DNA from 2 places in the Clostridium sp. LIBA-8553 genome. Region 2 is predicted to be linked to the other one. Evidence: predicted binding sites of a transcription regulator. Region 2 holds the regulator's gene; the other holds the start of a gene.
What was found. The regulator Rex, encoded in region 2, represses fermentation and respiration genes when NADH is low (regulators of the CRP and FNR family bind a similar motif). The targets are predictions, from matches to a motif close to ATTGTTAANNNNTTAACAAT.

Region 1 (4,223 bases), 1.1 Mb from region 2:
AAAAGAGTATATACTTTCTTTTGGTATATGGGCTCCAATAATATCATTTTTATTAATGGTACTTCAATCTATAATTGCTCCAATACCAGCTTTCTTAATAACTTTAAGTAATGCAGCTATATTTGGATGGATTAAAGGTGCTATATTATCATGGAGCAGTGCTATGGCTGGAGCTGCCTTATGTTTCTTTATAGCAAGAGGATTAGGGAGAGATGCGGTTGAAAAATTAACTAGTAAATTTGCGTTAAAAGATATAGATGAATTTTTTGAGAGATATGGTAAGCATACTATATTAATAGCTAGATTATTACCATTTATATCTTTTGATATAGTTAGCTATGCAGCTGGATTAACATCAATGAGTTTTTGGTCATTCTTTATAGCTACTGGAATTGGTCAATTACCAGCAACAATAATATACTCTTATGTAGGTGGAATGCTTACAGGAGGAGCACAATTACTTATGAGCGGACTTTTAATCTTATTTGCTTTAAGTATAGCTATATATGTAGGTAAAAAAGTTTGGAATGAAAAGAGAGGTAAAAATGTCAACTAAAGAACTAAAGAAAAATTTAGAAAATTGTATTGATTGTGGACTTTGTTATAAAGTTTGTCCTATGATGAGTACCTTTGGAGAGAGTCCTAAAAGTATATTAAATAGTATTAATGAAAATAAAATTAACTTTGATGATATCTCATATTCTTGTATGCTTTGTAATGCATGTACTGAGGTGTGTCCAAAGGAAATAAATTTAAAAGATATGTTTCATAAATTTAGGATAAAATCTTACAGAGAAAATTTAAAAGACACTAGAAAAAAATTTAACTTAAGAGTTGTTCAAGCTCATCAAAAAGGAAGCTTTTCTAAGTTTTTAACCTCAAAAAATAATAATAAAATAGCAGAAAAAGTCTTTATTCCAGGATGTAGTTTAAGTGGATATGATAATGATATTATTATGAAAGTGAAAAAATACTTAGATGAGAACTTAGGAGAAACAGAAATACTATTAAAGTGTTGTGGAAAACCTTCCAAAGATATTGGAGATTTAGATTTATTTGAAAGCAATCTTAAGTATATAGAAGAAAGCTTAAAAAATAAAAATGTTAATGAAATAATAGTTGCTTGCGAAAATTGCTACAAAACTTTTGGAGAAGCTTTTAAGGATATTAAGGTAATAACACTATGGGAAGTTATTAATGAACTTGGAGTACCTGCAGAGCTTAAAAATAAGTATTTGAATTGTAAGGAAAAGTTTGCTTTGCATGATCCATGTCCAATAAAAAAAGAGGAACAAATACATGAATCAGTTAGAAATATTCTTAATGAATTAGGAATAAAAATAGTTGAGTTTGAAAAAAATAGAAGCAAAACGGAATGCTGTGGCTGTGGAGGTATGGTAGGAGTTACTAATAAAGAGCTATGGGAAAGTCAGAAAAATAAGAGAGCAAACTCTACAGAATGTGAGAATATAATTTCTTATTGTGAATCATGTGTTAATACCTTTAAATCTTCAAATAAAAATGTACTGCATATATTAGATTTGATTTTTAATGAGGAGGTTATTAGTGGAAAAATTAAGAGTCAGAAAAATGTGAGTACAATTAATCAATGGATAAATAGAATTAAATTAGCTAACAAAGTAGGGAGAGAAGATTAATGTTAGATACTTATGGAAGAAAGTATGTAAATCCATTTATAGATTTAGGTGCTAATATTTTATTAAAGTGTAAGCTGACACCAAACAGTGTTAGTATAATAGCCTTAATAATAGGAATTTTAAGTTCTGTATTGCTTTATTTTGATAAATTGATTTTAGCTGTAGCATTTCTTTGGATATCAGGATATTTGGATTCAGTAGATGGTGCTATGGCAAGAAAAAAGAATTTAACTAGTGCTTTTGGAACACTTTTAGATATAACTTTTGATAGAATTGTAGAATTAAGCATAATTTTAGTTTTAGCTTTAAAGTTTGAAAACAGTAGATTAGAATTATTGATTTTAACCATGATGATATTAATATCTATGACAATATTTTTAACTGTAGGTGCTTTAGCAAAAAATAATGGAGTTAAATCTTTTAGATATCAAGCAGGAATAGCAGAAAGATCAGAAGGATTCATTTTCTTTTCTTTAATGATTTTACTATCATATACTAAATTGGAGTTAGTAACCAATATATTTTCTATAGTAATATTAATAACAATAATACAAAGAGCACTAGAAGCTAAAAAACTTTTAACATAGAATAGACGTTTTTTTATTTAAAGTTCTGTTTTAGGTGAATTTAAAACAGAGTCGTGTCTAAAAATTCTGTTCAAATAGAATTATATAAATTTATAAATAAATCTTTATTTTAGTGATTTTTTTAATAAAGTATTAAGAGATAAATTGATGATTACATAATTAAATGTTAAGTTAATTTACACTAAATTAACTATGAAATGTATTTTATGACAATATATTTAATTAGATTTAAAAATATAAAGAATAATTTCAAAACAAATGGATAAAAATGCATACTGTGTTAAGTGTAAGTTAATTAATTAATTCAATGTTAAAAATAAAAAAATCTTATGATATACTAAGTTTGTTAAATAAAAATTCATAATGAAAATCAGGAGATGAAAAAAGAATGTTTAACTTAAATCCTAAAGAAGATAAATTTTATGACATGTTTATCGAAGAAGCAAAAAATGTAGAAAAAGCAGCAATGATATTAAGTGAAGCTTTAGGTGATCTTGGGAACAAGACAAGCCACGTAGCAAGAGTAGAAGAGTTAGAGCATAAAGGAGATGAAATAGTTCATAATCTTATAGAAGAATTAAATAATGCTTTCATAACTCCTATTGATAGAGAAGATATATTTTCTATAACAAAAAGAATGGACGATATTTTAGACTCAATAGAAAGTACTATGCATAGATTCACTATGTTTAATATAAATGAGTCAAGAGAAGGTGCTAAAGTTTTAGGAAATTTAATAGTTGATGCAGCTAAGGAATTAGTAGCTTTAATGGAAGAATTTAAGCATATGAAAAAGAAAAATAAAGAAATTACAGAGAGAGTAATTTCAATAAATAAAATAGAAAACAAAGGAGATGTTTTCTATAGACAAATAGTTTCAGAATTATTTGCTGAGGATGGAAAAACTCCAGTTCTTGAAATAATAAAGTGGAGAGAAATATATAAATTCTTAGAAGCAACTTTAGATAGTTGCGAGGCTGTAGCCAATATAGTTGAGGGAGTTGTGATGAAGTATGTCTAGTACTTTAGCGGTAACTATTGTTATCATTCTCTTAACATTACTTTTTGACTTTATAAATGGATTTCATGATACAGCAACTGCCGTTGCTACATCAATTTCAACAAGAGCTCTTTCACCTAAAGCAGCCATAGCTTTATGTGCTATATTTAACTTTATAGGGGCTTTTTTAGGAACTGAAGTTGCTAAGACTGTTGGAGATGGTATAGTAGATCAAAGTAAAATGCCTTTATGGGTAATTGCAGCAGTTATATTAGGAGCTATTATATGGAATCTTATTACTTGGTATTTTGGAATTCCAAGTAGTTCGTCTCATGCCCTAATAGGTGCTTTAATAGGTGGAGGAATAGCTTATTCTCATTCAATTAACATAGTAAGTTGGGGAACACTTTTTGATGAAGTAATTCTTTGGCTTATATTATCACCAATTATAGGTTTAATAGTTGGATACATATTTATGATTTTATTAAACTGGGCTTTAAGAAAATGCAAGCCAGGTCCTGTAAATAGAATATTCTCAAAGTTACAAGTAATATCAGGAGCATTAATGGCATTAAATCATGGAGGCAATGATGCTCAAAAATCAATGGGTATAATTACTATGGCACTTTTAAGTGGTGGATTTTTATCTACTTTTGAAGTACCAACTTGGGTTATAGCTTTATGTGCTATTGCTATGGCTACAGGAACTTCAATAGGTGGACAAAAGATAATAAAAACAATGGGAAGTGGAGTTGCTAAATTAAACCCAGTTAACGGATTTGCGGCACAAACTGGAGCTGCAGGAGTTATTGGGATAGCCACTATGTTCCATGCACCAGTAAGTACAACTCACATAATAACAACTACTATAATGGGAGTTGGAGCTTCTAAAAACCCTAAGGCTGTTAAATGGGGTGTTGCTAAGAATATAGTTTGGGCTTGGATATTAACAATTCCAATAAGTGCTGGTATAGCAGC
Region 2 (4,223 bases):
TAATTCTTCAACAGTTAAGATATAAGATAAAGTATCTCCACCAGCTCCACCATATTCTTTACTAAAAGGAATTCCCATCATTCCTAATTTAGCCATTTTCTTAACATTCTCCATAGGGAATCTTTCTGTTTCATCAATTTCTGCAGCTATTGGTTTAACTTCGTTTTGAGCAAACTCTCTAACCATTTGCTTAACTAATTCTTGTTCTCTTGTTAATTGAAAGTTCATTTTAATTACCCTCCTTAAATCCACACAACCATTTTTATTTAAAAAATTACTTATTTTTAAAATTCTTTTCTCTTCTTTCTACAAAAGCACTCATACCTTCAGTTTGATCTTCTGTAGCAAAACATTTTCCAAAATCTTCAGCTTCAATAGTTATTGCTGAATCTATATCAACTTGCATTCCTCTATCAATTGCATCTTTACATAACTTAACAGCTATTGGTGCATTGGCAGCTATTTTTTTAGCCATAGTAATTGCTTCTTCCATTAAAGTTTCTGGTTCAACAACTTTGTTTACTAAACCAATTCTTAAAGCTTCATCAGCTTTTATCATATCGCCTGTGTAAATAAGCTCTTTAGCTTTACCCATTCCAACTATTCTTGGTAATCTTTGAGTTCCACCAAATCCAGGAGTTATTCCTAAACCAACCTCAGGTTGTGCGAACTTAGCTTTTGTAGTTGCGATCCTTATGTCACAAGCCATTGATATCTCACATCCGCCACCTAAAGCGAATCCATTTATAGCAGCAATTACTGGCTTGTCTAACTTTTCTAATCTTCTAAATACTTTGTTACCTAAAAGTCCAAATTCTTTACCCTGTCCTTCATTTAAATCTTTCATTTCTGCTATATCAGCGCCTGCAACAAATGCTTTATCTCCAGCACCTTTTAAGATAACAACATATATATCATCTTGTTTTTCGATGTGGTCTATAGCAGTATCTAAGTCCTTTAAAGTTTCTGAGTTTAGTGCATTTAATGCTTTTGGTCTGTTAATTGTTAAAATTCCAATGTTGCCCTCTTTTTCAAAGATTACATTATTTAATTCCATCGTATTTCCTCCCTCATATACCATAGCGAATATATGGTTTTAAATAGCTTAACAACTAATAACTAACAACTTAATATTTTTCACCTTATATTTTTTCCAAAATTTATTGTTAATTTTGTAACAAACAAAGACAAAAAAATAATTGAAGTACTCGGTACTTCAATTAAATTATAAAACTTAATAGTAAATATTTCAATATATTATTTATATTTTTTTGAAAATCTAATACTATTTTTCCAGATTAAACAAGTTATTCTATTATTAATTCACTCTATTTTGCGTCATTATGATTTAAAAGATAAACTAAAGTCATCATACTTTCACTTAAATGTACATTTTCTACTCTTATATCTTCAGGTACTTCAAGATCTATAGGAGCAAAGTTCCAAATACCCTTGATTCCACCTTCAACTAATTCATCACATACTTTTTGTGCATTAGTTCTAGGTACACATATTATACCTATTTCAACATCATTCTCTTTTACGAAGTCTTTTAATTTCTCTACATCTTGTATTTCTATATCTCTTATTTTAATTCCAAACATTCTTGGATTTGCATCAAATATACCTTTTAATTTAAAGCCCAATCTATTGAAGCTATTGTAATTGGCTATTGCTTGCCCTATATTACCAGCACCTATTATTACTGTATTATAGTCTCTTGTAAGTCCTAATATGCTTCCTATATTATTATATAATTCTTTTACATTATATCCATAACCCTGTTGCCCAAAATCGCCAAAACAATTAAGGTCCTGTCTTATTTGTGAAGCAGTAAACCCTATTTTTTCACTTAACTCTTTTGAAGATATTCTATCAACATCATTTTCCATTAGTTCTTGTAAATATCTATGGTATTTAGGCAATCTTTTTATAACGGCCATAGATATACCTTTTTTCTTTTCCATTTTAATAGCACCTCTTTCTAAAATTGTTCTTTTTTAAAAAGCAATTACTTTTTAGATTGTATTCTAAACTCAAATGATAAAATTACAAATTTAACCTTCTAAAATATTACCATACCCCAAAAAGTTTGTCTATATTTTAACATTCTTTCGGTTTCACTATCAAAAATATATGTATATAAGCCTATTTTTTACATTTATTTCTATTTTTATAACCCTTGGTTAATATAATTAAAATTACACTTTTTACTATAACTTAACTTTACTAATAAATTTCTACAAAAAAAATAAGGCTTGCGTGTCTAAAACCCTACGCGCACACAAGCCTATTTAAACATTTCATAATGTTTAATATAAAAGTTTAAGGGAATTATTTACAATCTATACCCTATGCCTGAAAGTATTCTTACCATGTAAGAATAGCAAAAAAACTAAGTCTTGTCAACAACATTAGACAAATTTCACGGTTATAACTTTTTATTTTTTAATATCCTACTTGAGTTTAGTACAGCTATTAATGTTACACCTACATCTCCAAAGACTGCTTCCCACATATTAGCCATTCCTAAAGCTCCAAATATTAAGATTATAACCTTAATTGCTAGAGCAAAAATTATATTTTGCCATACAATTTTATTTGTTCTTTTAGCTATGCCTATTGCTTTTATTATCTTACTTGGTTCGTCATCCATTATTACAACGTCTGCTGCTTCTATTGCTGCATCTGATCCTACACCTCCCATAGCTATTCCTATGTCGGCTCTGGCTAGTACAGGTGCATCATTTATTCCATCTCCAACAAAAGCAATCTTTTTATCCTTACTTTTATTATTAAACAATTCTTCTAACTTTTCTACTTTGTTTTGTGGTAATAAGTTGCAGTACGCTTTATCTACGCCTAGCTCTTTAGCAACACTGTCTCCAACTTTCTCATTATCTCCAGTTAACATAACAGTTTGTTTAACACCTATTTTCTTTAATCCACTTATAGCTTCTTTAGCATCATCTTTTATTTCATCTGAAATAACTATATAGCCTAATTCACTATTTTCATTAGCTAAATAAACTACAGTTCCAACTTCATTTATAGGTGTAAAAGTTATATTATCTATATTCATTAACTTGGAATTACCAGCTAAAACTGTCATTCCATCAATTGTTACCTTTATACCTTTTCCAGGAATCTCTTCATAATCTGATATTAATGATTTATCGACATCTCCATTAAAGGCACTTACTACTGACTTAGCAATTGGATGATTTGAGTAATACTCAGCATATGCTCCTAATTTTAATAATTCTTCATTATTTAATTCGCTTGTGCTTTCTACTTTTTTTACTTTAAATGTACCTTTTGTTAGTGTACCAGTTTTATCAAAAACTATACTCTCAACATTATTTAAAGCTTCTAAATAGTTACTTCCTTTTATTAGGATACCATTTTTAGATGCTACCCCAATTCCTGCAAAATATCCAAGAGGTATAGATACTACTAAAGCACAAGGACATGAAACAACTAAGAATATTAAAGCTCTTGATATCCATTCTGAAAAGCTTGACCCACTTATTACTAAAGGTGGAATAACTGCAAGAGCTAATGCTAAAAATACAACTACTGGTGTATAATATCTTGCAAACTTAGTTATAAACTTCTCTGTTGGAGATTTTTTATTACCTGCATTTTCAACTAAATCTAATATTTTAGAAACTGTAGATTCTCCAAAACTCTTAGTAACTTTTATTTTTAACAAACCACTTCTATTTATTGAACCTGCTAATACATCATCATTTTTTTCTACTTCTTTTGGTAATGATTCTCCTGTTAATGCAGATACATCTAATGTTGCTTCACCTGATAAAACAGTACCATCTAGAGGAATTTTTTCTCCTGCTCTTACTACTATTATTGATCCTACTGAAACACTCTCTGGAGATACTTTTTGTTCTTCTCCATTAAGATTAATTAAATTAGCAAAATCTGGTCTTATATTCATTAAATCTGATATTGATTTTCTTGATTTATTTACCGCATAATCTTGGAACATTTCCCCTACTTCATAAAATAGCATTACTGCTACCCCTTCTGGGAATTCACCTATGGCAAATGCACCAATTGTAGCTATACTCATTAAGAAGTTTTCATCAAAAACTTGTCCTTTTAATATATTTTTAAATGCTTTTAAAAGAACTTCTCCACCAGCTATAATATAAGCTACACCAAAGATAATAAATTCATACATCTTATCTAAATTAACTATC

Region 1: the regulator Rex is predicted to act here: its motif matches at 2,552-2,571, upstream of AC2JAQ_RS02695 (DUF47 domain-containing protein).

The regions. Positions count from the first base shown of each region.
Region 1 is NZ_CM173489.1:637,999-642,221, forward strand. Features, by position in the region: gene AC2JAQ_RS02680 (TVP38/TMEM64 family protein) at 1-556, shown strand, start outside; gene AC2JAQ_RS02685 ((Fe-S)-binding protein) at 546-1,658, shown strand; gene AC2JAQ_RS02690 (CDP-alcohol phosphatidyltransferase family protein) at 1,658-2,245, shown strand; gene AC2JAQ_RS02695 (DUF47 domain-containing protein) at 2,634-3,266, shown strand; gene AC2JAQ_RS02700 (inorganic phosphate transporter) at 3,259-4,223, shown strand, end outside.
Region 2 is NZ_CM173489.1:3,091,928-3,096,150, forward strand. Features, by position in the region: gene AC2JAQ_RS13950 (acyl-CoA dehydrogenase) at 1-228, opposite strand, end outside; gene AC2JAQ_RS13955 (short-chain-enoyl-CoA hydratase) at 275-1,057, opposite strand; gene AC2JAQ_RS13960 (redox-sensing transcriptional repressor Rex) at 1,329-1,967, opposite strand; gene AC2JAQ_RS13965 (heavy metal translocating P-type ATPase) at 2,432-4,223, opposite strand, start outside.